3 regions of the Acinetobacter sp. TTH0-4 genome follow, and region 2 is predicted to be linked to each of the others. Evidence: predicted binding sites of a transcription regulator. Region 2 holds the regulator's gene; each other region holds the start of a gene.
What was found. Region 2 encodes PhoB, which activates phosphate uptake and scavenging genes when phosphate is short. Its sites were predicted from a motif close to TGTCATNAANCTGTCATAA; they were not measured.
Positions count from the first base shown of each region.

Region 1: a site for PhoB is predicted at 6,421-6,439, ahead of H0S58_RS07800 (porin). Genes of this name have one in related genera too.
Region 3: a site for PhoB is predicted at 6,728-6,746, ahead of H0S58_RS03710 (inorganic phosphate transporter). Genes of this name have one in related genera too.

Region 1 covers NZ_CP059079.1:1,667,467-1,678,227, reverse strand. The annotation lists gene H0S58_RS07830 (CTP synthase) at 1-317, shown strand, start outside; gene kdsA (3-deoxy-8-phosphooctulonate synthase) at 349-1,206, shown strand; gene eno (phosphopyruvate hydratase) at 1,265-2,554, shown strand; gene H0S58_RS07815 (septum formation initiator family protein) at 2,573-2,968, shown strand; gene ispD (2-C-methyl-D-erythritol 4-phosphate cytidylyltransferase) at 2,958-3,650, shown strand; gene rodA (rod shape-determining protein RodA) at 3,734-4,870, shown strand; gene H0S58_RS07800 (porin) at 5,184-6,278, opposite strand; gene H0S58_RS07795 (HIT family protein) at 6,532-6,945, opposite strand; gene H0S58_RS07790 (YARHG domain-containing protein) at 6,977-7,246, opposite strand; gene H0S58_RS07785 (lysozyme) at 7,687-8,250, shown strand; gene H0S58_RS07780 (NAD(P)-dependent oxidoreductase) at 8,400-9,272, opposite strand; gene H0S58_RS07775 (alpha/beta fold hydrolase) at 9,283-10,374, opposite strand; gene H0S58_RS07770 (O-succinylhomoserine sulfhydrylase) at 10,511-10,761, shown strand, end outside.
Region 2 covers NZ_CP059079.1:2,742,474-2,753,234, forward strand. The annotation lists gene H0S58_RS12800 (hypothetical protein) at 1-939, opposite strand, end outside; gene H0S58_RS12805 (TOBE domain-containing protein) at 953-1,168, opposite strand; gene H0S58_RS12810 (Crp/Fnr family transcriptional regulator) at 1,279-2,046, opposite strand; gene H0S58_RS12815 (TauD/TfdA dioxygenase family protein) at 2,103-3,044, opposite strand; gene H0S58_RS12820 (SDR family NAD(P)-dependent oxidoreductase) at 3,323-4,165, opposite strand; gene H0S58_RS12825 (TetR/AcrR family transcriptional regulator) at 4,390-5,091, shown strand; gene phoB (phosphate regulon transcriptional regulator PhoB) at 5,329-6,039, shown strand; gene phoR (phosphate regulon sensor histidine kinase PhoR) at 6,063-7,424, shown strand; gene H0S58_RS12840 (glutathione S-transferase family protein) at 7,473-8,120, opposite strand; gene H0S58_RS12845 (pirin family protein) at 8,620-9,567, opposite strand; gene H0S58_RS12850 (GGDEF domain-containing protein) at 9,881-10,761, shown strand, end outside.
Region 3 covers NZ_CP059079.1:795,735-806,495, reverse strand. The annotation lists gene H0S58_RS03735 (TonB-dependent receptor domain-containing protein) at 1-1,197, opposite strand, end outside; gene nfuA (Fe-S biogenesis protein NfuA) at 1,480-2,118, opposite strand; gene H0S58_RS03725 (rhomboid family intramembrane serine protease) at 2,278-2,895, shown strand; gene H0S58_RS03720 (hypothetical protein) at 3,081-3,248, shown strand; gene H0S58_RS03715 (hypothetical protein) at 3,429-4,979, shown strand; gene H0S58_RS03710 (inorganic phosphate transporter) at 5,061-6,680, opposite strand; gene metH (methionine synthase) at 7,108-10,761, shown strand, end outside.

The DNA.
Region 1 (10,761 bases), 1.1 Mb from region 2:
GTTTAGGTGCTCAAAAATCAGAATTGGTTGAAGGTACAAAAACACGTGAGATTTATGGCAGTGCTGACATTATTGAACGTCATCGTCATCGCTATGAAATGAATAACCGCTTTATTCCTGCGCTTGAAGAGGCAGGTATGAAAATTTCGGGCTATTCACCTGTACAACACTTAGTAGAAACAGTTGAAATACCACAACATCCTTGGTTTATTGCTGTACAATTCCATCCGGAATTTACAAGTTCTCCACGTGATGGGCATCCATTATTTGCGAGTTTTATTGAGGCTGCGAAAAAGCAGTTTCAAAAGAATAAATAATGTTGGTCTAGGAATATACTAGGAAGTTTAAATGTCACCACTAAAACCACAAGAAATTGTACGTTTAGGCGATATCCAGATGGCAAATCATTTGCCATTTGTATTGTTCGGCGGAATGAATGTACTTGAGTCAAAAGATTTAGCTTTTGAAATTGCTGAAACCTATGTGGATATCTGTACACGTCTAGATATTCCATATGTATTTAAAGCAAGCTTCGATAAAGCCAATCGTTCAAGCTTGACCTCTTTTCGTGGTCCAGGTTTGGAAAAAGGACTAGAGTGGTTAGCGGACATTAAAAAACATTTTAATGTCCCAATCATTACCGATGTACATGAGCCATATCAAGCAGCTGAAGTGGCTGAAGTGGCTGACATTATCCAGCTTCCTGCGTTTTTAAGTCGCCAGACCGATTTGGTCGAGGCGATGGCAAAAACCAATGCCATTATCAACATCAAAAAAGCACAGTTCCTTGCACCGCATGAAATGCGCCACATTTTAAATAAATGTTTAGAAGCAGGCAATGACAAGCTTATTCTGTGTGAACGTGGTTCAGCATTTGGTTATAACAACTTGGTTGTAGATATGCTGGGCTTTGATCACATGAAAGAAATGAATGTGCCAGTATTCTTTGATGTGACCCATGCGCTTCAAACTCCAGGTGGACGTGCGGATTCTGCCGGTGGGCGTCGTGCACAAATCACGACCTTGGCGCGTGCAGGTATGGCAACAGGTCTAGCTGGTTTGTTCTTAGAAGCACATCCAGATCCAGAGAATGCAAAATGTGATGGTCCATGTGCATTACGTATGTCGCAGCTTGAGCCATTTTTGGCGCAATTAAAAGAATTGGATACCTTGGTTAAAGGTTTCAAAAAGTTAGATACACACTGAGTTTATACTCTTGTGCTGCTTGAAATGCAGCTCATATTAATCAACTGAGGAATAGTTCATGAGTCAAATCGTTGACATTCGTGCACGTGAAATTTTGGACTCTCGTGGTAACCCAACCATCGAAGCAGACGTAATCTTAGAATCTGGCGTAGTTGGCCGTGCATGTGCACCATCTGGTGCTTCAACTGGTTCTCGTGAAGCTTTAGAACTTCGTGATGGCGATAAAGCGCGTTATTTAGGTAAAGGTGTTAAAACTGCGGTTAACAACGTAAACACGCTAATCCGTGATGCTTTATTAGGTAAATCAGTATTTGAACAAAAAGACATCGATAATACGATGATTGCTTTGGATGGGACTGAAAACAAAGAAAAATTGGGTGCAAATGCAACTTTAGCTGTATCGCTGGCTGCTGCTCGTGCTGCTGCTGATGAAAAGAAAATTCCATTGTTCCAATACATCGCAGATTTACGTGGTCAATCCATTTTGACGATGCCTGTGCCTATGATGAACATCATCAATGGTGGTTCACATGCAGACAATAATGTAGATATTCAAGAGTTTATGATTGAGCCTGTTGGCTTTTCTTCATTCTCTGAAGCATTGCGTGCGGGTGCTGAAATCTTCCATTCTTTAAAGTCAGTGCTAAACAAAAAAGGTTTAAACACTGCTGTTGGTGATGAAGGTGGTTTTGCACCAAACTTGCGTTCAAACGAAGAAGCGATCACGGTCATTCTTGAAGCAATTGGTCAAACAGGCTACAAAGCAGGTTCTGACATTATGCTTGCGCTTGACTGTGCATCTTCAGAATTCTACAAAAATGGTCAATACATTCTTGCAGGTGAAGGTAATAAAGCATTCACAAGCAACCAGTTCTCTGACTATTTAGCGGGTCTTGTAAACCAATATCCAATTATCTCAATTGAAGATGGTTTGGACGAGTCAGATTGGGAAGGTTGGTCTTACTTAACGTCGATCCTTGGCGACAAAATCCAGTTGGTGGGTGATGACTTGTTCGTTACCAACCCAAAAATCCTTCAGCGTGGTATTAATGAGAAAGTTGGTAACTCTATCTTAATCAAATACAACCAAATTGGTACGTTGACTGAAACATTAGATGCAATCTATCTTGCGAAAGCAAATGGTTACTCTACTGTGATTTCACACCGTTCTGGCGAAACTGAAGATTCAACCATTGCGGATCTTGCTGTTGGTACTGCTGCGGGTCAAATCAAGACAGGTTCACTGTGCCGTTCTGATCGTGTTGCGAAATATAACCAATTGCTTCGTATTGAAGAATTGACAAATGCTGCTTACCGCGGTAAAGCTGAATTCAAAGGTTTGAACTAAGCGACTGCAATGTCATTCATGTTAAATATATTCGACTCCATCGTGAGTAAAGTATTATTGGGCCTTGCGATCATTTTGATCGCGGGGTTTCAGTATTTGTTTTGGTTTGGTGAGGGTGGTTTCCATGATCATCAAAAGTTAGCGCAAAAAATTCAACAACAAACAGAAATTAATTCAGAATTAAAAGAACGTAATCGTGTTCTGGCAGCAGAAGTGTTTGATTTGAAAAATGGTATCGAAGCCATTGAAGAACATGCTCGCCTTGATCTGGGTTTGATTAAACCGCATGAAACTTTTGTGCAAATGAGTATGATTGGAACACAATATAGACCTGTTTATATTGATCCAAATGCCAACGTTGATTTAAGAACAAATGAAGATGGCAATCAAGAAGTTACTGTAAATGAACCCTAAACTTTGGGCTGTTATTCCTGCGGCGGGTTCTGGACGTCGTTTTTCTCAAACAGAGTTAAAACAATATCAAATCATTCAAGGTCAAACGGTGTTACAGCATACTGTGGCTCGTTTAAATTGTTTACCACTTTCGGGTTATGTTTTGGCCTCGAGTGAAAATGATTCAATAATTCACACTTTAAAATTTGTGCAATCCGAGAAAGCTCATTTCTGTGAAGGTGGTGCTGAGCGTGTTAATTCTGTGCTGAATGCTTTGCAATATTTAAGTCAATTTGCCTCATTAGATGATTTGGTTTTGGTGCATGATGCAGCGCGTCCATGTGTCACTCAAGATTGCTTAAATCAGTTGGTTAATGCGGCAATACAAGAAAAGAGTAGTGCAATTTTAGCCATTCCTGTTCGTGATACATTAAAGCGTGTTGAAGAGCAAAATACCATTAGTCAAACTGTGAGTCGTCATGATTTATGGCAAGCGCAAACACCACAAATTGCAAAATTAGGTGTCTTAAAAGCTGCGATTGAACAAGCATTGTTGAGTGACATCAATATTACTGATGAAGCGAGTGCTTTAGAGTATATAGGTGAAACTGTAAAAGTAGTGCAGGGCCGTTCAGACAATATTAAAATTACCTATGTTGATGATTTAGAATTGGCTAAACTCATTTTATCCTCACAAAAATAAAATAAAAAAAGCCTCCAGATGTATTATCTGCCTAGCTTTAATTTTATAATTTATCAACTCATCTCTATGTTTAAATATTTCCAATGATACCATCACCGCAGTATCGTTTTTTACGTCACTCTTTACGTGATGGTAGAAGCATTAAAGATAACTCATCGAAGTGGAAAAAATGGCATTTAGATCCATGGTTATTATGTTTTTTGGTTCTGAATTCCGCTTTAGGGCTGATGGTCATCTACAGCGCATCTGGACAAGATTCCCAAATGGTATTGCGTCAAGCCATTAGTTTTGGTGTTGGTTTTATTGCATTATTTATTTGCGCGCAAATTCCACCTAAAGTTTATCAGGCCATCAGTCCTTACTTTTATGTATTGGCCATGTTGATGTTGGTGTTGGTGTTGGTGGTAGGTGAAACGCGCATGGGGGCCAAAAGGTGGATATCATTGCCTGGTATTGGCAGTATGCAACCCAGCGAATTTATGAAATTTGCCATGCCTTTGATGATGGCATGGTATTTCTCAAGACGTCCATTTCCACCTAAGCTTTTAGATATTATTGTGGCTTTGGTATTGATGCTAATTCCCTTTGTATTGGTATTATTACAACCCGATATGAATATTGGACTGATTATTCCTGGTGTTTTCGTTCTATTTTTAAGTGGTATGTCGTGGAAACTGATTGCAGGTGCATTCTCAGCATTGGCTATTGCGGCACCTGCTTTATGGATGTTTGTGTTTCAGGAATATCAGAAAAAGCGTGTGTTAACTTTATTTGATCCTGAGTCAGATGCTTTGGGAGCAGGCTGGAATATTATTCAATCCAAAATTGCAATTGGTTCTGGTGGTTTTACAGGTAAAGGTTATTTGGGCGGTACTCAGTCTCATTTGGGTTATTTACCTGAACATCACACTGATTTTATTATGTCCACTTATGCAGAAGAATTTGGGTTTATTGGTGTTTTTTTGCTGATCAGCTTGTTTGCTGCAATTATTATTCGTTGTCTTATGATTGGAATTAATAGTTTTCATAATTTTGGACGTTTATATGCAGGTGCAATTGGGCTGACCTTTTTCTTTTTTGTATTTTTAAGTTCAGGAATGGTGAGCGGTATTCTGCCTGTAACAGGTGATCCATTACCATTAATGAGTTATGGTGGCACAGCGGTTATTTCCATGTTGGCCAGTATGGGTATTGTAATGTCCATTCATAGTCATCGTTAAATCCTTTATTCAGCAATTGATGAGAACAAATTTTCTGACTTATTTATGAATATTTTAGTTTTTTTATGATCTGTGCATCCTCACGATTGGATGTTTTGTTGAATGTGACAAGCGCATTTCTAATAAGAGTAGATATGAGTGATGGTGAAATAAGAATATAAAATGTTATAAATTAAAATAGAAAATCCTCATTCTGAGTCTAGTTATATTGAGCTTGTCCAAAAATTTAAATCGTTTGAATAGAATTATAAATTGCTAAAAAGACCACCTTAGGGTGGTCTTTTTTTTGAACAGTTAAAAGTTTACTTTGGAATTAAAATTTAATTTCCATGCCTAAGCCATAAACGCTTTCCTCAGCATTACCTTTCTTCGGTGAATTATCCCATTCACGTTGAACGGCGTTCGCAAATAGTTTGGTTTGGCTATTAAGCTTATAGTCTGCACCAATACCCCATTGGTCTACAGAGCTATCACCAGATGCTCCACCAAGCACTGCGTAGTCCGTATCTGCTTGTTGATATTGAGCTTTAAGCGTCCACGGTGTATTTGCAAGTTTGTAAGTTGCAGAGATTAACCATGCATTTTCTTCAACTTTGTTGTAGTCACCTGCATATGCTGGTGTAACCGTGAAAGGTTTAATATTGCTATAGTCTGAAATCTCTGCAGTCTGCCACATCGCACCAACAGATAAACCAGGAGCACCAATTTTTCCAAGATCAAAAGATCCGCCTACACGGATTGCATCAGCAGGGGCATTTGAAATTCCCACCGCAGCAAAATCACCTACCGACTTGAAGTTTCCTGCGATAACGCCTTCAAAGCCGATATCTTTATTGGCATATGAAAGTGAAGTAGAAAGTCCATCACCTAAACTGTCACGTTTTCCATCTACATATTTAGTGGTATCACTTGTAGACTCACCTTGTTGAGTTTGAAGTGCAAAGACTAAACCACCCAATAGTTTAGGATCAGTTTCAATCCCAATGACATTTTCTATACGCTCTTCACCGTACATCATTTCTTTGATGTCAGCGTGAGCATAATCATTAAATACGTCGCGGTATCCAGTACCAGCATCTTTAAATGGGGTATCCATGATACCTGCTTTTAAAGTACCGAGATTAGCCCACTTTAAACCAGCGAAAATATTACGTTTTTTAAATACGTCATCACCACCATCTACGTCTACTTCCCATTCAGCTTGATAGACAGCAGAAAGTTGTTCTGTTAATTTCTCTTCGCCTTTAACACCTAAACGTGAAGCATTCGAGTTTAATTCAGTAACAGTATCCTTACCATTATCATAGCTATCAACACTTACATTCAACTTTCCGTATAAAGTTGGCGCCGCTTGTGCTGCGCTTAAGCTTAAAGTTGTAACTGCTGCAGCGAGAAGCAATTTTTTCATCGAGATTTCTCCAAAACACTGTTCTTAATGGCCTTAGCCTTGCTTAACTTTTCTTTTTAGTCGGCTTGAGTACAAAAAGTTACAGAAGCTAACCAACTTGCTAAGCAGTATCTGTAAAATTTGTGACAGTGAAGTGAAAGATAAATGACAGTTTCATGACGTGTTTGAGTTTAATATTTGTTTTTATATTTCTTTTTTTATTAAAGAGTTATAAAAAAATGAAGCCTAAGCTTCATTTTTTAAGTATTCAAAATTAAAGTGCAGCTTTAATTTTTTCAGCTAAAACTTTAATTTTTTCTTGGTCACCCATGTGTAAAGCATGTTTACCTAATTCATGAATGGAGCTTGGAATTAAATGGAAATGTACATGCGGTACAGTTTGACCGGCTGCCGCACCTGAAAGTTGCATCAGTACAATACCCTTAACTTCAAGTGCTTGTTCCATTGCTTTTGCCACCTTTTGCACAATCTGAATGGTATACGCTGCGGCTTCAGGTGCAAGGTCAAGCAAAGTTATAGCAGGAGATTTGGGAATAACCAATGTGTGACCTTCGGCTTGTGGCATGATATCCATAAAGGCCAAAACATGATCATCTTCATAAATTTTAATTGCAGGCAGTTCATTACGAATAATGCGTGCAAAAATGTTTTCATCATCGTAAACCATTTTTATTCCTTGAAAGTCATTGAGTTCAGAATTAATTACAGTTTAATTCTTTCTGACGTTCTTTAATGGTGTCAAGTTTTTGCTGTTCTTTTTCAGAAAATTTCGGTTTGGTGGTATAGCAGTTATCATTACCGAATTTCGCTTTTGCTTCGCTATCTTTAAAACAAAAACCTTTTGATGCATAAATGACATCATGATCATTTTTTAATTTTTGACATTCTTGATCTGCACTTGCTGCAAATGTATTTGCCCCGATTAAGGTCACAAAGCTTGCAAACATTGCAACTATAAACTTGTTCATAAAAGTTTCCTCAGGTTTAATACTGTGTAGTTATATAAACACAATATTAGGTTGTTATTATGATTATTCAATGGCGACTTATTGCTCAATTGTAATTTTACTTCATAATTGATTTGAAAAATAATAAAAATTTTATATATCAATTGCTTTTAAATCCTATTTTGAAATAGTTATTTAAGTTTATTTATATTCAGCACAGTTAATCTTGGGACTCTTGACTGAAATGAAAAGATTACTGGCTTGAAAGAACTATGTAAATCAACTTACCCAAAGACTGCTATAAAGACTGTGAATTTACTCAAACTAACTACAACGGTGTAATTTTAAGTGTTGAATAGTATCGTTCAATAGGTCAATTCAATCACACTGATACAGGTTTTGACTTGAAACAGTGATAATCGATTGTTTACAGTTAAAAGCAAAGTTAAAGGGCTGAATACGTGAAACGAATTTTTGATTTTTTAAGCAAGTTCATTCAAAAAAATGTGGATGCTGACCATCAAGCCATCGCAACAGCGACAGATTCAAATTTGTCCCATATGTCAGCTATTGCGATTGACCAGATGAGCACAAGTTCGTTTGGCGTAAATCTAATTTGTGGTTTCGAGGGGAAACGACTTTTGGCTTATGACGATGGTGTGGGCGTTTGGAGTATTGGATTTGGTACCACGCTTTACCCGAATGGTATTAAAGTCAAAAAAGGGGATAGTTGTACAGAATCACAAGCGAAAGCTTATATGACACATGATTTGAAAAGATTTGAGACAATAGTGAATAATAAGGTGACTGTGCCGCTGAATCAAAATCAATTCGATGCACTGGTATCATTGGCATATAACATCGGAGCGACTGCATTTAGTCAATCAACTTTGGTTAAAAAGCTGAATGCTGATGATAGGCATGGCGCTGCACAGCAATTTGATGTGTGGATAAATGCTGGAGGTAAGCGCATGCAAGGTCTCGTTAATCGACGTAAGGCAGAAAAAAGCTTGTTTCTAAAATGAGTCTTCTGAATTACCCCATTATTTTTATCGGGATAAAAATAATGGGTAAAAATATTTTGTTTTTAGTTTCTTCTAAAATTACTGAGTACTATTTTTGCGCCTTATTGCTGGAATATGCTTTAACTCAGTAGTTGATTAGATCGTTAAAATTACTCTAAAGTGATTTTGCTCCATGATTCATAAATTTTTACAGCACTTGAGAAGTCACTGTCTTGATTGGACAAATCACTGGAAGCTTGAATAAGGCTCTGAGTTAAAGCAATAACAGGTGCAGATAGTTTTGCCTCTCGAATTAAATCTAAAGCAATACCTGTATCCTTAGCCAAGAGTGGTAAAGCAAAAGTAAGCGGAAAACTACGGTTTAAAATACGTTGTGGTAATACTGTTTCAGTCACACCACTTTTGCCACTGGATGCATTAATGCAGTCTAAAGCTGCATGTAGATCAACACCATGCGCTTTTAAAGCGGTAAAACCTTCAGCAACCGAACATAAATTTACAGCTAAAAGCATATTATTGACTGCTTTAACTGAAAATCCTGCGCCAGCACCACCGACATGTTTAATCAATTTACCAAAAGCTTGAATGGCGGGTAGTGCATTTTCAAAAGCTGTAGTTTCACCACCTACCATCACCGTTAATGTGGCAGTTTCTGCACCAATTGTTTGACCACTAACAGGAGCATCGAGAAAATCAACCTGTTGTAGTTTAAGTTGTTCAGATAAAAATTTAGCAGATTCAGGCACACCACTGGTGCAATCGACCCAGATCGCACCCGATTTAATACTTACACTCGCAATGAGTTGTTCGACTTCTTTACTGGTGGGCAGGCACGAAAAAATAACATCTGCTTGAACAGCTTGATGTAGGTCCACTGGTTGAGTGCCATATTCAGTTGCGTGTTGTTGGGCTTTTTCAAAATTACGATTCCACACATAGACCGTATCAAAATGTTGAGGTAAATGTGCCGCCATTCGGTAACCCATTGCGCCCAAACCAATAAATGCAACTGATTGAATCATTTTCTATCCTTTATATTTTGCTTGATCTTTGTTTAAGCCAACTGGTCATGACTGGCCAGAACTCATTGGCAGTGGTTTGATTGGATATCATTCCTAGATGCCCGCCCGGAATTAGCTTAAATGTAACATCTTGACTGCTGGTCAATTCCGTTAATGGCTGAATTGCTTCTGCTGATACAATTTGATCGCTACGACCTGCGCCCACTAGTAAAGCGCAGTTGATATTTTTTAATTCAATTTTTTGATCTTGTAATTGAATCACACCATTTTTCAGCGGATTTCTGAGCCAAATATTAAATAGCATATCTTGGTTAATTCCACCCGGATAATCAATCATCTGATTTAAGAAAGCACCCATAGTGGCATGTTCATAAAGTGCTTGTCTATTGTCTAGATTGAACCAAAGTTGTTTTTGACTTTGAATCCATCCCATCGGGTCAATCATTTTAAAACCAAGAGCATTTAATAAGCCAGGAGAGTGGATAAAATGCTTGGGTATCATTTCCGAATACAGTTTGTTTTGCAGAGTTTTATTTTTGGCCAGTAATTGATTGGCAGTGTGAAAAATTTTACCCGTACTTCCTGATGCATGGCTATCTATAGGGCTACCCAAAACCATGAGATTTTTAACAAAATGGGGTTGCCTTAATGCGGTATATAACAATACAAATATACCCGCCATACTCCAGCCATGTAATGAAATTTGATCACTGTTCGAATGGTTGCGAATTTGATCGATACAATGTGGAATTGCATCATCAATAAATGACATGAAATTTAAAAAACGATCTTTATAGTTGTATTGCCCCCATTCGACTAAATACACATCAAAACCACTATTTTGAAAATGTTTCACTAATGAACGATAAGGAAATAAATCGTAAATGGCCATATTAATGGCAAGTGGAGCAACAAAAACCAACGGTTCTTTGTATTCCTTTTTAGGCGAGGCATAGTAACGAATGCATGTTTTTTTATATTCGGCAACAATATCGTAAGGCGTCGTCTGTGACAGAACCAGTGACCGAGAATTAAATAAACGGGTAGATAAATTTTTCAGCTTAATTTTATGTTTTGCCATTTTATTTCTAATGTGAATCATAAGAAGCCGAGTGATATATGAATGAATTACTGAAAGTGTAGGTGATATTTATGCATTATACCTTGACCTTAAATACATTAGGCGCTCAAAATGTTGGCATTATTCGTTAACACAGTTCAGGACTGGGGAACTATAAATGAGCCAACAAGATGTCATTGAATACCAATTAGATACTTTAGCCATTCGTACAGGTCATACCCGTAGTTTCGAAGGTGAACATGCAGAACCGATTTTCCTGACTTCATCGTTTGTTTATGAAAATGCCGCAGAAGCCGCAGCTAAGTTTTCAGGTCAAGAACCCGGTAATATTTACTCTCGATTTACCAATCCGACGGTTGCTATGTTTGAAAAACGTTTAGCTGCTTTAGAAGGCGCTGAACGTGCTGT
Region 2 (10,761 bases):
ATAACGCAGGCGTCCAATCAAGTTTTTATCATCATTGTCATCCGACTTATTGGCACCATTGCCATTCACCAAACCAAAGGCATAACTGATCATAGGTGAGCGGTAGTTGTAACCATAATCGACCGTAGGTAAAGCATCTCCACGCACAATCAAACCGACTTCACGCAGCGCCAAACCATAGCCATAACCAGGTAAGCTAAACAATGCATTGTTGATGGTTGGTTTTAAATCTTCAGTCGCTTGCACTTCCTGCCCAAAAGGCAATAATTGCTGACCCAAGGTGACAGTCAAACGACCTGTATCTGCACTTAAGGTCGGCAGCACGTTATAAATCAGCTGCGCATCCAATAAATTCAGATAACTATTATTGGTTCCTGTTTGTGGTGATGTACCAAAGCGCAAATTGAAGTCTAGATTTTTACCCTGCTCATAATCTTTAAACAGGTTTCCCGCAAAGCCAACTTGCACTGCCCCCAAATCAAAAGATGAACGACGATTATTCACCGCAGAACCCGTATTTTGACCTTGTGGCTGTGTAACTTGAGCCTCATCGAGATAAGACGCTTTGGCCTGCACCACGCCATTGATCAATAATTGACGGGTTGATAATGCCGTTTTGGTATCACGCTCACGTTGCACTTGATATTTATAGTTTTCAATATCACTCTGTAAGCCTTGCAGTTCTGCTCGGGTGACAAAGCTTTGATCATCTCCACCTTCCGATGTCAGTTCAGCATCAACACCCTCGGTATCTGCTAGTGCTGTTGTCTGGTTCTGCCCCTGTATACGCCCCAATTCTGTTTTTAACTGCTTCAGCGACTGCTCAAGCTGGCTGACTTGCTGCTGTAACTGCGCGACATCGGCATCTGCATGGCTGATGGCAATGCTGGCACTGAGTAAGGTCAATACGCCTGCACTTTTTGTTATATAGTTCTTCATGGAAAACAAATACCTACAGCTTGGCAAGCGATACATCGGTCGATTTAATCAGTACAAGCACTTGGCTGCCAATCTGTAAATCCAACTCTTCCACTGAGCGAGTGGTAATCACTGAAGTAAATACACCCGATGCCGTTACTACATCCACCTCTGAAACAACATCACCTTTTACAATTTCCTGAATTGTGCCTTTAATTTGATTACGTACATTAATAGATTGAATAGTCATTTTTAATTCCTGCTGTTTTCGTTGGAATCACTATGGCCTATTTTTTATATTCCCCAAAATAATATAATTTGATTTTTATATCTTATTTTATAAAATCTAAAAAAGTGATTTTAAATCCAATTTATCTGATATTTTAGATAATCTTGATCTTTAATAATAATATTTTCATATTGCCAAAAAATAACATTCTGTGTTTTTAATTTCTTTATTTCTTTATTAATGGTTTGCCTAGAATAAGATAGTAAATCAGCCAAATCATGCTGTGAGATCTTTAAACCAATTTCAGTACCCAAATGGTGATTAATACCATATTGATGCGAAAAATCGAACAATATTTTACAAATTTTTTGATGTAAACTAGCAACTTGCATAAATTTAAGTTGCTGTAAAAGATCTTGCATACGCAGACTTAAAATATGCAAAGCATCTTGTTTTAATGCATTATTCCTGCTCATTTCTGTTTGAAAAACCAATATAGGAATATGTAATATTTTGACTTGATTAAAGGCATAATAATCATAATCAACAACTTGTTGATTAATGCAGGCCAATAAATTTATTGGGCTCTTTTCTGAAAAATAATTAAAAGCATGAAAACGACCCGATGGGCTTAAATATCCAATTTGGATAATCCCATCGAGTAAAATAAAAACTGATTCTCTACAATTATTTTTATTTAATATTAAATCACCTTTTTGGTATTTTTTAATAAATGAAGATTCTAAAATAGAATAAATATGATCATCAGATAATGTTTTAAAAATATTTCTTAATATCTGATTATTCATTTTTTCATTTAAATTATGAAGCCCCATTATTGATCCATCCAATATTTTCAAAATTAATATTAGATGGATTATTTTAGGCTGACGAATCATTTATTCTTGATTGGTTTTCGCTTTATCTGCAAACCTTGTCAATCAATCAGCTTTTATTATGAAACTTTTTCATAATCGACTTCTGACGCGACATAACGGTAGTCAGACACATCGCGTTTTACTTCTTTACGAATGACTTGACTCAATTGACCATCAACACCGACCGGAATATCCCCTTCTAAAGTGACCCGGCGAACTACACGGTGCTGATCTCCATAGTCATTAATTGCACGGTGTTGTGTTGCACGATTATCCCAAATGGCAATATCACCCGCTTCCCAACGCCAACTGACAATATTTTCCAGTTTTTCTACATAATTTTGGAATATATCAAATAAACGGCGCGAATCAGCTTGGCTATAGCCCACAAATTTTTGAAAGAAATGACCAAGGACTAAGGTTTTTTCAGCTGTTTCTGGATGCACGCGCACCAAGGGATGCTCAGTTTCGTATTCTGTCGAATTAAAGAAATCTTTATACTTTGCCAATACTTCAGCAGGCACACTGGCTTTGGCTGCGTAATCATAATTATTGCTGTGAATGGCTCTTAAGCTTTCTGCCAAGGTTTTGAGTTCTTCTGGCAAATCATTATAGGCCGTTGTGGTATTGGCCCAAACAGTATTTCCACCAACCTCTGGTGCAACAATACTGCGTAAGATGGGTGCTTTTGGATAAGCATCTAAAAAGGTAATATCTGTATGCCAACTGTCTGCCCGTGCGCCACGTGAATCTAACTCTAAAATATGATTTGAACCTTGCTTCACAGGAACAGTCGGATGATTCAAAGGCCTGCCCAAACGCGCAGCAAAAGCCTCTTGCTCAACATCATCCAAATGTGACTGATGTTTAAAAAAAATGACTTTATGTTTGAGTAAGGCCTGATTAATTTCTTGTACCACTGTAGCATCAAGTGATGATGATAATTTTACACCTTCAATCACTGCGCCAATACGCCCATTAATCGCTTTAACTTGAATGTGTTGATATTGAATGCTCATGTTCAATCCCTCATTGATCTATATCTGATAGACAGTGTGTCTGTGGCATCATCATGAAGAATTTACTTATTCATATCTGTCAAAAAATTGACATTCTTATACTGCATTTCAGATATATAAAAATTAAAAGAAGAATTAAAAAGCCAAATCCTATTGCAGGCACTTTCTATAAAAACCTTGCACAATCTTCTAGATCAATCGACTTTCAATAAAGATAAACTGGTTTCTTGGTGATAAAAAAGTCCGCCTCATGCGGACTTTTTCATTTTAGAAAAATTTTATTGCCCTTTTCCTTGGCTCCATTTGGTCGCCAAGGCCGTTACTTTTTGATAGCCTGTCGGTAAAATCCGCTGGATTAAATCTAAAGTCTTTGCATCGTTCCCAATCAATAAACGACGTTTATCTTTTTGTACAGCTTCTAAAATTTGACGTGCTGCTTCTTCAGGCGGACAACGTAATAATTTATTAAAAGTCTGAGCTGATTTTTCAGGATTGAGTCCCAAAGTGCGTAAGCTATCATTCATTTTAGCAGCATTGGCAATATTGGTTCGAATACCACCCGGATGGACACATAGTGCGCTCACACCACAGTTTTCCATGTCCAATTCCTGACGCAATGATTCGGTAAAACCACGTACCGCAAATTTGGTGGCATTATAGGCCGACTGTGTCGGTTGAGCGGTCAAACCAAATAAACTTGAAATGTTTACAATATGTCCTTCACCTGACTTTTTAATCAGTGGCAAGAACTCCTTGGTGCCATAGACCACGCCCCAAAAGTTAATATTTACAATCCATTCCAATTCCTCATAACTCGCACCTTCAACTGTCGAACCGAGCGCCACGCCCGCATTATTAAAAATCATATTGATAGAACCATGATTCTGTACAGTGTCCTGCGCCCAAGTCCGTATTTCTTCCAAATTTGCAACATTCACTTTTTTTGTTGTTACCCGAACGTTGCTGCTTTTGACCAGCTCTGCTGTTTGCGCCAAACCTTGCTCATTCACATCACTTAATGACAAATGACAGCCTTGTTTTGCCAACAGGATTGCCAATTGCTGACCAATACCTGAACCTGCCCCAGTAATTGCGGCCACTTTATTTTTAAAATTTTTCATGATTCATCCTTATTTAATGATCTGCATCATCCATCTCAACCAGTTGCTTCTTTTTCTGCCGTGATGATGTCAGTTGCTTTCATTAATATAATTTTGACAATGTGTATTGTCAATATAATAAATCACCAAACTCAATTGAAAATAGCACTCGCTTTTCATTTCCTGCATAGGTGTAGGCGGAAAATATTGCTAAGATAGCAACATATCTAGATTGAACTTGGCATATGACCTTTATGACTGAACAGCAGACAAATCTTGAAGAAAAAAACAATAAATCTGTAAAAACCAAAGAACGTCAATTTAAAGGTTTATCTTTAACAGAGCGCAAACAGGCACGTCGTGAAAAATTAATTCAGGCAGGCATTGAGGCTTATGGTCGTCAGGGTTTTTTTGCGGTAACGGTGAAAGATATTTGTAATGAAGCCAAGCTAACAGAACGTTATTTTTATGAATCATTTAAGAAAAGTGATGAACTTTTTCAAACCATTTTTTTAACTTTAATTGATCAATTACAACAAAATGTCATGCAAGCTATTATGCAAGCATCACCTGTTCCAGAAAAAATGATTGCATCAGGTTTGACTGCTTTACTCACCACTTTGAAAAATAATCCGGGGATGGCACGTATTATTTATATTGATGCTATGTTGGTTCAAGAGTTACATAACCAAGCCACTATTCATGAAACTATGTCGCGCTTTGAACGCATGATCCATGCATTTGTGATGTTGACGATGCCGCATATTAAACGCTCAGAACGTGAAATTTCTTTAATCGCCACAGGTCTAAATGGATATATTACCCAAATTGCTATTCGATGGGTCATGAGTGGCTTTAAACAGTCCATGGATGAGGTATTGTCCTCATGTAGTATTGTTTTTCTGTCTTTGGTCAATACTTTTGAAGAAAAGGGTAAAAATATTTAAAAAGAAATTTAGAATTGATATTCATCTATATTCTATGCATAAAGTTATGAAATTTATTAATTTTAAATAAAAATTTAGCAAGAAAAGTTGTTTTAACCGTCTTAAAATTGTCACATTTGTTTGCGAAAGTATCATTCATTCCCTTTTCTGCAATCATACTGTCATAATTAATCTTTGTAATAAGCCTGTCATAAATACAAAACGGTTCACCGTTAACATCAAATAGGATATTGCGTTGTGAAAGATGACTATATATTAATCGTCGATGACGAACTTCCCATTCGAGAGATGATTCATACGTCTCTCGATATGGCAGGCTTTCAATGTTTACAAGCCGAAGATGCAAAACAGGCACATCAAATGATTGTCGATCAACGTCCTTCTCTCATTTTACTGGATTGGATGCTTCCTGGTGGAATCAGTGGCGTCGACTTGTGTCGTCGTTTAAAACGTGATGAAAATTTAACTGAAATTCCAGTGATCATGCTCACTGCGCGTGGCGAAGAAGACCATAAAGTTCAAGGTCTGGACGCAGGTGCAGATGACTACATGACCAAACCTTTTTCGACCCGAGAATTGGTATCACGCATTAAAGCGGTATTACGCCGTGCAAATGCATTAAGTGGTGAGAAAACCATTGATGCCAATGGTCTAATCTTAGATCCAGTCAGTCAGCGCGTTAGTTTTGGTCAAAATATTTTAGAGATGGGGCCTACAGAATATCGTTTATTGGCTTTCTTTATGACCCATCCAGAACGTGCCTATACCCGTGCTCAATTGCTTGACCAAGTATGGGGTGGAAATGTTTATATTGAAGACCGCACGATTGATGTCCATATTCGTCGCTTACGTAAAGTGCTAGAACCTTATGGAGCTGATCGTTTTGTACAAACTGTTCGTGGTACGGGTTATCGCTTTTCGACCCGTGCGGATGTCGCTCTAGGTTAATCATTTTAGGTAAATCGTGTTTTATGTATGAACCGTACCCCGTCCCAGAACTTGCACGTGAACATAAAAAATTCCGTTACAGTAGCTTATGGGCTTTTGCCAAACAAGATTTGCGATTACTGGCTTTTTTACTGCTCATTGCAGCATGTGTCGGAATTGGGCTTGGGTATTTTTGGATTTGTATTTTTAGCGCTTTTTTAATATTTTTTACCTTGCAATTACGTTCACTGTATTTGGTTAATGAATGGATTTCCAATCGTCCCTATGATGTTCCTCCCAACCTACATGGGATTTGGGGGGCCTTGCTATTCAATGTTTACCGCGCACAACGTCAGGAACGCATTGTACAAGCAGAAATGGTTGGTCTAATTGATCGAGCGCAATCGTCATTGGTTGCACTGGCTGAAGCAGTGGTGTTAATTGATGAATTACAACAAATTGAATGGTGGAACCCCGCAGCAGAAAAGCTTTTGGGAATTCAAACTTTAGACCGTGGTCGTAATATTTTAACCATTTTACGTCAACCCAGTTTTATTGAATATTTTAACCACATCGATCAAGCACCCGATGGCTTGAAAATGAAATCTTCTGCCTTTGAAGACCATTATGTGCAAGTTAAAATGACCCGTTTTGGCGGCGAAAGTCGCTTACTGGTGGCCTATGATGTAACGCGAATGCATAATCTAGAGCAAATGCGTAAAGACTTTGTCGATAATATTTCGCATGAATTACGCACGCCTCTCACAGTACTCAGTGGTTATATCGAAACCTTTCTCGATCAAGAAGACCTTAATCCACGTTGGAAACGTGCTTTTGACCAGATGCAGGCACAAAATAAACGCATGAATGCCTTGGTGAATGATTTATTGTTATTGTCACGTTTAGAAAGTAATAAACAAATTGCCAAAAATCAAATCATTGAAATGCCCAGTTTAATGAATCAATTGTTTGATGATGCTCAGGCCTATAACGTGGATTATAATCATACTTTAAATTTGGATATTGATAGTCACTGTGACTTGATTGGTTCAGATATGGAACTGGCCAGTGCATTTAGCAACCTCATTACCAATGCAATCAAGTACACACCCAAAGGTGGAACCATCACCATGGGTTGGCATGACGATGGTGAACAGGGCATTTTTACTGTACAAGATACGGGTATTGGTATTGATCCAAAACATTTGCCACGTTTAACTGAACGGTTCTATCGAGTGGATAGCGCCCGTAGTCGTCAAACTGGAGGCACTGGTTTAGGCTTGGCAATTGTCAAACATGTGTTGATGCAACACGGTGCATACTTAGAAATTGAATCTAAAGAAAATCAAGGATCTATTTTTAAAGCGATATTTCCCAAAGAACGTCTGTATCAAATGACAGAATAATCTGCCGAATCAAATTCGGCAAAATATCGCAGTGTGTAGATATATTTATTAACCTAAATTCTGTTCTTTTAAACGTGCCTTTTGATAAGCCGGGCGTTGTTGGATTCTTTTTACATACGCCGCAATATTTGGATAGGTTCCCGATATTCTAGATTGGATTGCTTCTAACGGAAAACCCATTTGAACATCGGCAAAAGAAAAATGACCGGCCAAATAATCATGCTGTGCTAAATAATCTTCTAAAAAAGCAATATGATCTTTTAAACGCGGCTGAATAAAATGGCCTTTCACCCCTGCTGTAATTTTTTTTGCAATTGGTTTGATTAACCAAGGCACATTTTGAGGCACGTTATTCATCACCAATTGCATGACCAAAAGCGGCATCAAAGACCCTTCAGCATAATGCATAAAATAACGATATTGCAGTTGGTCTGCTTTATCCTGTGGTTTAAATTGTTGCTCTACATCATAAGTTTCTTGGAGATACTCTAAAATGACAGCCGATTCAGCAATGGTCTGATCTGCATCAGTCATTACGGGTGCTTTAGCCAAAGGATGAATCTGTTTTAATTCAGGAGGTGCAATAAAACTGGGCAGACGTTTGTAAAACTTAATCTGATAATCCAGTCCCAATTCTTCTAAAGCCCATAAAATACGAAATGAACGTGATTGATCTAAATGGTGTAAGGTAATCATGATTCTGGTCTCTATTTTTATGGATTGACTATACGCTATTGGCCTAAAAAAAAGACAGCCTGCTTTACACAAAAAAGCATAACGCTACAGTCAATTCAACCAGCACCGTTTTCATCTCGCGCTTAATAAGTCTGGTCTGAGTTAAAGCTGTTTGAGCAAGAATCTCTACAACTTTTTTCTTTAATTTTTGCAATCAGGCTTACACAAAATACAGCTGAAATTCAATCGACACTTCAGCTTGTTGATGCTCGTTAAAGTCGCATCTACAAAAAAATGACTTTATAACATTGACTGAAGACCATGAGCGTAGATGCAAGGATAATGATGCTACATTACACATGAGCCGCTAACTGAACCTTTGACCCACCTCAAAATGCTGATCTATCTATCGGTGTTAAATGAAGTATCTCTGCTGCTTTATACTCGACCGCGGCTCAGCCAAATACTGGCCGTTAGAAGTTGCACCCATTATCCTATGTCTATTTCCTGAATTCTGTCTTTATTTTGAAGCCCGCATTCTTTCTGGAAATGTCGGTGCTTCTAAGCGTGGGCCTTCGTAATCGGGAATATGACCAAAACGCTCATCTTGATTAATCCATTGTTCGCGCGCTTGATACAACTCTTCTTGGGTGCGCCCAACAAAATTCCACCACAGTAAAATAGGCGACTCAAAAGGCTCACCACCCAATAACAAAATACGACTCCCGCCATGTAATTCAATGTCTATTTCAAGCAAACCCGGTTCCAATACCACCATATTATCTTCATTTAATTCATGTCCATTGACGACTGCTCCGCCTTCCAACGCCATAAATCCATATTCAAAAGCTGGATTCAGCACAATTCGAGTCGTGGTCGTTTCTTTGGCGGTTAAATCTACGCCCAGCAATGCACTATGTACAACAACAGGAGACTGGGTGTCTAAAAACTCTCCCACTAAAACCGTAAATTCAATTTGATCTTTTTCTACCACGGGCAGTTCTGGATAATGATCAAAACGCGGTTCGATATTCAACTTATCATCTGGTAAGGCAATCCAAAGCTGAGCAGCATGCATGTGGGTTTCAGTTTCTGGAGCAACTTCGGTATGCGAAATACCATGCCCTGCTGTCATCAAATTGACCTGTTTGGGACGAATTAATTGCTGAGTGCCCAAACTGTCGCTATGCATCATGGTGCCTTCAATCATCCAAGTGAATGTTTGCAAACCAATATGTGGATGTGGACCGACATCCAACCCTTCGCCTTGAGGAAAAGTCACTGGACCCGCATGATCCAGAAAACACCATGCGCCAATTAAACGTTTATGTCGACTCGGTAAAGCCCGTTTAATTACAGTGCCTTGTCCAATTTCTGCACTTCGTAGTGGAAATTCTTGAATAAATTGATTGACGTATTTTTCACAATCGTCTGAGTAAGAAAGCTCTGTATAATTGCTATTGGTCATATGATAATCCTCAATTCTATTAATGCGGTGATACTTGCCTATTCTGAATCTTGATTGATGATCCTATAACCATGGACAGATTCAACCTAGCTTTAAATCAATATGCCAAATATTCTGATGAGAACAATATTATTTTTGCAATTTTTAACTATTTTATAGATTATTCAAGCTTTAAGCGCTTATTTATATGAATTTTAAAAATAAAAAGAATTTTGTCACAATTCTTTTTACGCATTTTGCTTGTTATTTTATATACAAAATTTAAGCTTCAGAATATGATCAATCGATAAGAATCCCAATTAGGGGCAGTTTTATGTCGATAGGAAAGATAGGGAATTCTCAGTACAATAATAAAAAAAATTATTATAGTGAAGGGAGTCACACCAATCATGAAACAGCATATATTTTGCCAGAACAATTATGTACGCTTGAAAATCGCAACGCGATAGAGCAGGCACTCATTGACACGAAAACACGTGTTCCCGAATCATTAAAACCCTACTATTTTGACTATCAAAACAAGCATCAGCGCCTTTTTTTAGAGCGTGTCAATCTGATTGGCCAACTGACTTTTTTAAGTTATTTCTTTTTCGACTGGTTCCTTTTACCTGATATTGCGACACTTTCAGGTATTTTGCGTTTAAGCCTCGTACTTTGCACACTTTTAATCAATTCATTAATTTTCCGTTATTGCAAAAATATCAAGATTTTAGACAGTCTGCTTCCAGTTTACGTGACTTTGGCTGCCGCTATATGGGTTGAGCTGTTATATCTATCGAATAGCCCTATTGTTTCAAACTATATCTACGCAGCTGTTATTTTCATTTTATTGGGAAATTTATGTGTACAGGTGTGTTTTCGATATTCCGTCCTTACTTCATTTCTAATTAGCCTCGTGATTCTTCAGGGGGTGTATCGAATATTTGATTATCAAGATGTGATTATCTTCTTATTAACTTATATTCCTGTCCTATTACTGAGCATGTATATTAGTTGGAATAACACTTTAAACTCAAAAAGAAATTTTTTACGTGTTCTCTTAAATGACTGGAATTATTATGCATTAACTGAACTGGCGCATACCGATGAATTAACCCAATTAAATAACCGTCGGCAGTTTATGCAAGTTGCAGACCAAACCATTCGTAAATGGCCAAAATATAATTTAGCTTGTTTACTGATGTTCGATATCGA
Region 3 (10,761 bases), 1.0 Mb from region 2:
GTCATAACGTAAACCAGTGGTTAAGTTAAATGTATCTGTAATGGACCATGTATCTTCTGCAAATACTGCAAATGCCCAACGTTCCAGTTCTGTTATCGGCATGTCTGCATTTTGATTGGTTGCACTATCAACCAATGACTCGTTTTTAAAATAGACGCCTGAAATTAAATTATGATTACTCAACTGCCAATTCCACTGCGAATTGGCAAGCCAAGTTTCAAGTTCAATGCCGCTTAAACCTGAAGTCGCATTTTTACGATCTGGATTTTTTGACTTTTCATATTGGATGTATGAACTACTATTCAATATATCGCTATATGTACCATTGTGGGTTAAGCCAAATACTTCACGATAATTTCGACCGTAAGAATCTGCTCCTGTATTTAAAATTGTTTTACCTGCAGTAGATTCTGACTCTTGCTTGGTAAAATTGGCTTCAAACTCTAAATCATGTTGATCATTGATTAAATAGGTGAGTTTAGAATTTAAACTTTCTATTTCTGTGCCACGAAAGCCACCAACATAACTATCTTCTTCGCGCTTTTGTTTATTCAGCCCCAGTTGCATTCCCAATTTATTTTCAATCAAAGGCCCAGTGAGATAGACCGAACCATTCTTAATCTCTCCAGAATTATTCGAATCTTGTAAAATCGTGCCTAATTCAACCGTACCTGACCATTCATCGCTGACTTTTTTAGTAATAATATTGATGACACCCCCCATCGCATCACTTCCATATAAAGTAGATGCAGGTCCACGAATGACTTCAATACGCTCAATTGCTGAAATTGGCGGTAAAATATTCTTCTCAAAACCACTGTCATCGCCATTTGGATTTACATCTTTAGAATATTGACGCTTACCATTGACTAAAAATAAAGTGTAACTTGAGCCCATGCCACGAATACTGATGGTTTGCGCAGACCCAGCCCCTGAAACAACCACGCCCGGTGTATTTCTCAGTACATCGGTAATATCATTATATTGTCGTGTTTCTAATTCTTTCTGAGTAATGACTGTCATTGAAGCCGGTGCTTTGCTGACATCTTGTTCATAACCCGCAGCAGTGACCACAATCGTTTCTAGTTTGGTCGGCTCAGAAATAGATGATATTTTTTTATCATTTGCAGATACAACAGACGCAATAACAGACAAAATTGAAAGCGATAATGCAGATCGAAGAATACGCTTGGTCATTCAAGGTCCCCAAGTGGCAAATAGTGGATAAGTATTGCAATTTTCGTTGCACAGTGTAACAAAAAGTAATTCAATTGCAATTAGTATTGATAATTATTATCATTAATATTCGTTTTTATGTTTAATTTTTAATCAAAATTATTAAATTCGCTACCTATTTTTTAAGATTAATTTAAGCTTTATCTGATTTTTTTAAAGAAGAAACTTTTTCTCAGTTCAAAATTCATATTTATTTTTCTCAAAAAAAACCCCCATATTTGGAGGTTTTTTCTTCATTTAAACTTATTTGAAGTAAGCGCCTTCTGCCTGAGTGTGGTCCGTTTGGTCAACTACACGCGATAGTTCAGGAATATGCTGTTTTAAAGTCGTTTCAACACCTTGTTTTAAGGTTACATCAATCGCTGAACAACCTTGGCAACCACCACCAAATTTTAATACAGCCGTTAAACCGTGTTCTTCATCTTCGATCATTTCCACTAAAGCACAATTACCGCCATGCCCTGCTAAACCTGGATTAATTTCGGCTTGCAAGACATAAGTAATACGCTCTTCAATCGAGGCATCTGCACCTACACGGGGCACTTTTGAATTGGGTGCACGAAAAGTCAATTGTCCACCAAAACGGTCTTTATTGTAATCAATCACTGCATCTAATAGATAAGGAATTGATGGTGCATCAACATAAGCCGCAAAGTCGGGATAATCTTGTTTGTAATCTGTAGAAATAATTTCTTCAGGCGCGCTATAAGCCATACAACATTCAGCACGAGGCGTACCCGCATTTTCTACAAACACACGTACAGCAATGCCAGGCGTATTTTGTTTTGCCAGCAAGTCAAATAAATACTCTTGCGCTGTCGGTGTAATCAATAAATTTGGAATTTCTTCTGCAACTGCAGTGCTGATGTTCTCAGTCGACATAACAATATTTCCTCAAGCTGAAGTTGTCATTTTAACTGAAGATGCGGGGTAATAAAAAAAAATCAACTAAAATTGTCGGAATTATTATAAAAGTTTATTTTAATCCCACTTTTAATGGCATTATAAATTATAAATATTGAAAAGTTGAACTTTCACTTCATGCTCGATTTACCTTTTAATCATACTGTTAGTCTGATTCTGATTACGGTCATTATTTCACTGATTGCCTTTTCCAACCAAAAAGTCATGAACCGTCTTATTTTTTGGCCACCGGCAATGCAGCGCGGACAATATGATCGTTTTGTCACCCATGGTTTTATTCATGCAGATGGCGCTCATCTTATTTTTAATATGATTACCTTGTTATTTTTTGGTAGTGTCATTGAGAGCTTCTATCGCCAGTATTTTTTTGATCTGGGTTTTGTGTTGTTCTATTTGGGCGGTTTAATTGTTGCAATTATTCCCAGTTATCTCAAGCATAAAAATGATCACCGCTGGGCAAGTTTAGGTGCTTCAGGTGCGGTATCAGCGGTTTTATTCGCTTATATTTTGTTTGAACCCTGGAAACTGATTTTTGTTTTCTTTATTCCTGTTCCAGCGATTATTTTTGCTATCTTATATGTGAGCTACAGTATTTGGTCAGGCAAACGTGGTAACTCCAATATTAATCATAGCGCACATTTATGGGGTGCAGCTTATGGTGTCATTATGACCATCATTCTAGAACCACGTATTGTTTCACACTTCATCAATCAGCTAATGCAACTGCCCTTTTAATTGATTTTAAATTACTTTTTGGGATTCTGATGAATAGAATCCTTTTTTTATATTTATTTTTCACTCAGATTTTTAAGTGATCTTTTGATTAATTTGAAACATTCACATAACAATTCTGTATATATTTTAGTCAATTTTATTTCATATAATAAATGACATAGCGAAGATAAATTAAGGATAATGTCATGAGAAAAATAGGGTTACTAACGAGTTTATGCCTAAGTTTTGCTTTAACTTCCTGTGCTGTTCATACACGTGACGGCAGTATTGTTGTTGATCCTGATCGCAGTTCTCATCCACATGACCGAGGTGATTTTTGTCCACCGGGTCAGGCTAAAAAAGGCCGTTGTTAAACTATATTTACTCATTATTTTAGCCTTCACGATTGGATATGCCATCTGAAGGCTTTTATTTTTTCAATTAAATCCGACATTAATTCACTTCATTTTGTCACTTAATGCCAATCAATTGGTGAATTTGGCATAGATAATGTATACGTCTGTATATTAATTATTCTCTTTTGCGAGTTGTGCATGCCAACATCATTCGATGGTCTTCAATTTCCAATCCCCTCTTCTAGCCATAAAGCCAGTAGCTCTCGAACTGGAAAAGAAATTATCGCTGAAGCCCTTTCAATGGTCGATCACCAGTCCTCTCAAAAAGCCTTAGCTGAAAAAAATTGGCGTAAGCGTTACCCTCCTTATTTTAAAATGTTGGTTGAACAAGGTATTCGTAATGGTATACATCCCATTACTATCGCCAAGCAGGGATTACATAAAGCACATCATAGTTTTCATTTTTATCGAAACGGTCAACGTTATTTGCTAAAAGATATGATGAACGATGTAAAAATAGAAAATTTATATACCATTAAACTTCAAGGTGAAAATGATGCTGCACCTGAATGGTATGTACCTTACAAGGGTGAAAAATTAAAAGGTCAAGCGTTACTCGCGCAAATTCAGCATTGGGAAGATACTGGCATTATTGAACCCAGCCATGCTGATGCTTTACGAACTGCGCAATCACATCCTGAATGGTTTAATCTTTCTGACCGTACTTTGGTATTATTTGGAGCGGGTTCAGAAGCAGGCCCACTGACTTGGTTATCCAAATGGAAAGCCAATATTGTTGCCGTCGATCTGCCCAATCAGCGTATTTGGGGCAAAATCTTAAAAACCATCCAACAAGGCAACGCCACTTTATACGCGCCTTGTAGCGAAAAATTAAGTCCAAATACATCTACCGCAATTTTGAAAGAAAAATTAGGTGCAGATTTATTGACGCAAACACCTGAAATTGCACATTGGTTAAGTCAAAATGAACATCAGCTTGATCTGGCAGCAATTGCGTATTTAGATGGTGAAAAACACGTGCGTGTTTCGATGGCGATGGACAGCATTATGCAGCATGTCAGTCAGCAAAAATCTGATACCAGTTTAATGTTTATGTGCACACCCACCGATGTCTATGCCGTTCCTAAAGAAGTCATCACAGCATCACGTCAAAAATTTCAACAACGTTCAAAAACTCAGCAGATGATCAGTAAAACTATTGCGACCGTTTCTGGGCAGTATTTTTTCAAAAAAAATCGTCACACACTCATTACCTCAGAGAATGGCAAAGAGTATGGAATTGCAGACTGTCTAGTGGTCGAACAAGGACCAAATTATGCTTTAGCAAAACGCATCCAACAATGGCGCGCAACTTTGGCACGCCATTCTGGGCAACGGGTCAGTATTAATATTGCGCCATCGACCACCACCCATTCGGTGACTAAAAATCCATTATTAAAAGCTGCTTTCAATGGGGCCAGCTTGTTTGATGTTGAATCATTTGAACCTGAAACGACCAATGCAATAATGGCTGCCTTATGGATTCATGACTTGCGTCATCCTGAATCTGTCGCCAATCCTGAAATGCATCTAGATCATCCTTTAGAACTGATGATGCATGGAGCAAATCATGGGGGCTTATGGCGTGTTGCTTATTTAGCGCGGAGTGCTTTACCTTTTGCTGCTTTGTATGGATTTGCCAATCAAAAATTACGATTAGATAAAATGATAGGCAAACAGAAAAAATAAGCTTATTTTTACAATATTTCTAAAACTAAAAACGCTGCAAATGCAGCGTTTTTTGATGGCAAATTTTAGTTGAACAAAGTTTTAAGTAAACTGTAAGAATAACCAGTACAAACCACCCGATAAACAAATGGTGGCAGGTAAGGTGAAAATCCAAGCGGACAAAATGACCTTCACGGTGGCAAAATTCAACCCCGATTTATTGGCAACCATCGTACCCGCAACCGCACTGTTTAATACATGTGTGGTCGACACTGGCATACCAAAACCATCTGCAGCCGCAATGGTGGTCATCGCGACCAATTCTGCTGACATGCCCTGACCATAAGTCATGTGATTTTTACCAATACGCTCACCCACTGTGACCACAATGCGCTTCCAGCCGACCATTGTGCCTAAGCCCAATGCTAGAGCGACTGCAACCTTCACCCAAGTTGGAATATATTGCAGGAAAGAATCTAATTTACTACGATATTCTTTAATCGCTTTGCCCTGGTCTTGCGACATGGCAGGCAGTTGTTCAGCTTTATCCAAACGCTTAAATGCTGTGCTACTCAAATACATATCGTTGCGAATAATCGAAACTTCCGCTTCAGGAATGGCTTTTAAGTCACCATATTGCGCAACACGGTCACCCAAATGATCGGTTAAACTGGCCAATGCTGGAACCACTTCAGGTGTAATTTCTTTGGTTTGAATATATGTGGTTAATGTATTACGCGCTGTTTCATCGGTTATTGCTGTATGATTTACATACAAAATATCTGCAGTCTGATTCGACAGTTGATTAAAAGATTGAATATGTTGAGCATCTAGATTTTTATTCAGAGAATAAGCCAGAGGAACAATACCAATCAGAATCAACATAATTAAACCCATACCCTTCTGACCATCATTTGAACCATGAGCAAAACTCACCCCTGTACAAGTGAAAATCAGAATCGCGCGGATCATCGGTGGTGGTGGCTTGTTACCTTCAGGTGGCTGAAACAATTCTACTTGTTTTTTAAAGACTTTTTTAACCAGTAAAAATACAATCGCAGCAAAAGCAAATCCGATCAAAGGTGAAAATAACAAAGCCTTACCGACTTTAATCACCTGATCCATATCTACACCACTTGCTCCACCTCCTGAATTTAAAAGATAATTCATGATGCCCACACCTAAAATCGAACCGATTAAAGTATGTGAACTTGAAGCAGGAATACCTAAAAACCAAGTACCCAAATTCCATAGAATGGCTGCAATCAACATGGCAAAGACCATGGCAAAACCAGCGCCCGAGCTAACATTCATAATTAACTCGACCGGCAACAAAGCAATAATGCCGTAGGCCACTGCCCCGCTTGCAACCATGACCCCAAGAAAATTACAAAAACCAGCCCACATTACCGCAACTGGTGCAGATAAGGCATTGGTATAAATGACTGTCGCCACTGCATTTGCAGTGTCGTGAAAACCATTGACAAACTCAAAGCCCAAAGCAATGAATAAAGCGGTAGCCAGCAAGATAACAGAATATAAACTTAAAGTTGGAACATGAGACAAATCAGCAGAAAGCTGAAAACCAATGTAAACCAAAGTTGCAATAATGACCGTTAAAAACACCGGCATAAAAAATTTCGGTGTAGGCACATGCACATTCGTCGATTTCAGTGGCGCTGATGAAACCTGATCTTGGACGGGAGGAATATTAGAATTCATGCAAACGGTTCAAAGGGATAATAATATCCCCTTATTGTTCAATTTAATTGTGACAATTATATGACAAGCGTGCGCCATATTAAGTCAATTATTAAAAAATTGACTTAATTTAAGTCATTCCCCTATACATTTTGGGAAATATTTTTTTGAATCTATTCTTTGCAATATTTAAACTCAATCATCATGCATGGATATATTGCAAAAATAGTCATCTATATAAAAATTTATGAATGGGCAAACTACCTTATTTTTTTGCTGATCTCACTTAAATCATAGTAGTCCTGACATATTTCAATTCGATGAAAAATAAAGCAGTAATCGTTTATTTTGAAGTGGAAAACGGCCCATTTGGCTGAATATCCCTCAAAAGCAGTGTAATTCTGCTAAGATAGCAGCCATTTTATATTCCACTGGATCGGGATTATTTATGTCCACGCTTGCCACCTTAAAAGAGCTTCTCGCCAAACGTATTCTAATTATTGATGGTGCAATGGGCACCATGATTCAACGCCATCAATTAGAAGAAGCAGATTATCGGAGTGAGCGTTTTGCTGACTGGGCATCTGACCTAAAGGGAAATAACGATTTATTGGTGCTGACCCAACCACACATTATTCAAAGTATCCATGAAGATTACTTAGATGCGGGTGCGGATATCATTGAAACCAACAGCTTTAATGGTACACGCGTTTCTATGTCTGACTATCACATGGAAGATTTAGTTCATGAGATTAACTTTGAAGCAGCACGTATTGCCAAAGAAGCCTGTAAAAAATATTCAACCCCTGACAAACCTCGTTTTGTCGCAGGTGTACTTGGGCCGACATCACGTACTTGCTCAATTTCACCGAATGTCAATGATCCTGCATTTCGTAATGTGACTTTTGATGCACTCAAAGAAAACTATATTGAAGCAGCACACGCGCTGATTGAAGGCGGTGCAGATATTTTATTGATTGAAACTGTATTTGATACTTTGAACTGTAAAGCGGCCATTTTTGCAGTCAAAGAAGTCTTTAAACAGTTAGGTTATGAATTACCGTTGATGATTTCAGGCACCATTACCGATGCTTCAGGTCGTACTTTAACGGGTCAAACGGCTGAAGCTTTCTGGAACTCTGTACGTCACGGCGATTTACTCTCGATTGGTTTTAACTGTGCTCTAGGTGCAGATGCCATGCGTCCACACGTAAAAACAGTGGGTGATGTGGCCAATACCTTTATTTCAGCACATCCTAATGCAGGCTTACCGAATGCTTTCGGTGGTTATGATGAAACCCCTGAAGAAACTGCGGCATTCTTAAAAGAATTTGCAGAAAGTGGTCTAATCAATATCACAGGTGGTTGCTGTGGTACAACGCCAGATCATATTCGTGCTATTTATAATGCTGTCAAAGATATTGCACCCCGTCAAATTCCAAATATTGAACCCGCTTGTCGTCTTTCAGGTTTAGAGCCATTTAACATCACCAAAGATTCATTGTTTGTGAATGTCGGTGAGCGTACCAACGTTACAGGTTCAAAAAAATTCGCACGTTTAATTCGTGAAGAAAATTATACCGAAGCTTTAGAGGTTGCCTTAGACCAAGTTCAAGGTGGCGCGCAAATTGTCGACATCAACATGGATGAAGGCATGTTGGATTCACAAGCAGCAATGGTCACGTTCTTGAATCTGATTGCATCTGAACCCGACATTTCCCGTGTTCCAATCATGATTGACTCATCAAAGTGGGAAATTATTGAAGCAGGCTTGAAATGCGTTCAAGGTAAACCTGTCGTTAACTCTATTTCTCTAAAAGAAGGTTATGACGAGTTTGTCGAAAAAGCACGTTTATGCCGTCAGTATGGTGCTGCAGTTATTGTTATGGCTTTTGATGAAGCTGGTCAAGCCGATACAGCAGCGCGTAAACGAGAAATTTGTAAGCGTTCATATGATGTTTTAGTGAACGATGTTGGCTTCCCTGCTGAAGATATTATTTTCGACCCGAACGTGTTTGCTGTGGCAACGGGTATTGAAGAACACAATAACTACGCGGTTGATTTCATTGAAGCAACAGGTTGGATTAAACAAAACCTTCCCCATGCGATGATTTCTGGTGGTGTCTCGAACGTATCGTTCTCATTCCGTGGTAATGAGCCTGTCCGTGAAGCGATTCATGCCGTATTCCTTTACCACGCCATTCAACAAGGCATGACCATGGGCATTGTAAATGCAGGACAACTTGCTATTTATGATGATATTCCGAAAGAATTAAAAGCAGCCGTTGAAAATGTTGTTCTTAACCAAAACCAAGGTGAAAGTGGTCAAGATGCTACAGAAAAGCTACTTGAAGTTGCTGAACAATACCGTGGTAAAGGCGGCGCACAACGTGAAGCTGAAAATCTTGAATGGCGTGATCAACCTGTTGAAAAACGCCTTGAATATGCCTTAGTCAAAGGTATTACCGCTTATATTGATATCGATACTGAAGAAGCACGTTTAAAATCAACCCGACCTTTAGATGTGATTGAAGGGCCACTCATGTCTGGCATGAATGTGGTAGGTGATTTGTTTGGCGCAGGTAAAATGTTCTTGCCACAAGTAGTGAAATCGGCACGTGTGATGAAACAAGCCGTGGCTTGGCTGAACCCGTACATCGAAGCAGAAAAAGAAGAAGGTCAAACCAAGGGTAAAATCTTGATGGCAACGGTAAAAGGCGATGTACACGATATTGGTAAAAATATTGTAGGCGTTGTTTTGGGTTGTAATGGCTATGACATTGTTGACCTTGGCGTGATGGTGCCGGCGGAAAAAATTCTACAAACTGCCATTGATGAAAAAGTCGATATTATTGGTTTATCTGGTCTCATCACGCCATCTTTAGATGAAATGGTATTTGTTGCCAAAGAAATGCAGCGCAAAGGTTTCCATATTCCATTGATGATTGGTGGTGCAACCACATCGAAAGCACATACTGCGGTTAAAATTGATCCGCAATATTCAAATGATGCCGTCATTTATGTCGCTGATGCATCTCGTGCAGTCGGTGTGGCAACGTCCCTGCTGTCACCTGAAATGAAGCCTGAATTCATTAAAGGTTACCGTGAAGAATATGCCAAAGTTCGTGAACGTATTGCTAACAAACAACCCAAAGCAGCGAAATTATCTTATCCAGAATCTATTGCCAATGGCGTGAAAATTGACTGGACAAACTATGTGCCACCTAAACCAAACGTGCTTGGTCAGCACATCCTGAAAAATTATCCGCTAGCGACGTTAGTCCCTTATTTTGACTGGACACCGTTCTTTATTTCGTGGAGTTTGGCAGGCAAGTTCCCTGCTATTCTAACCGATGATGTCGTCGGAGAAGCAGCAACTGATTTGTATGAACAAGCACAGATCATGCTAAAAGATATTGTCGAAAATAATCGTTTTGATGCACGTGCAGTATTTAGCCTCGCACCTGCAAAACGCACTGATGCAGATACGGTGTCTATTTATGATGAAAATCAAAGCGTAACGCATAAATTTGAACATACCCGTCAACAGTCAGACAAAGTCTCTAAAAAACCAAACTTCTCATTAGCCGATTTTATTGCCCCTGAAGAGACAAGCCTTGATGATTACTTAGGTGGCTTTACAGTTTCAATTTTCGGTGCAGAAGAAATGGCACATGAATACAAAGCCAAAGGCGATGATTATTCTGCAATTTTAGCGCAGTCTTTGGGTGACCGTTTTGCAGAAGCTTTTGCTGAGCATTTGCACGAACGTATTCGTAAAGAGTTCTGGGGGTATCAAGCAGCAGAACAACTGTCAAATGAAGATTTGATTAAAGAGAAGTACGTCGGAATTCGTCCTGCTCCAGGTTACCCTGCATGCCCTGAACATTCTGAAAAAGCGACATTATTTAGCTGGTTAGATTCAACCAATGCCATTGGTACGGAACTTACTTCGAGCTTTGCAATGTGGCCACCTTCGAGCGTGAGCGGTTTCTATTACAGCAACCCCCAATCTGAATATTTTAATGTCGGTAAGATTGCGCAAGATCAGTTAGACAGTTATGCAGAGCGCAAAGGCTGGTCGATGGATGAAGCGAAGCGT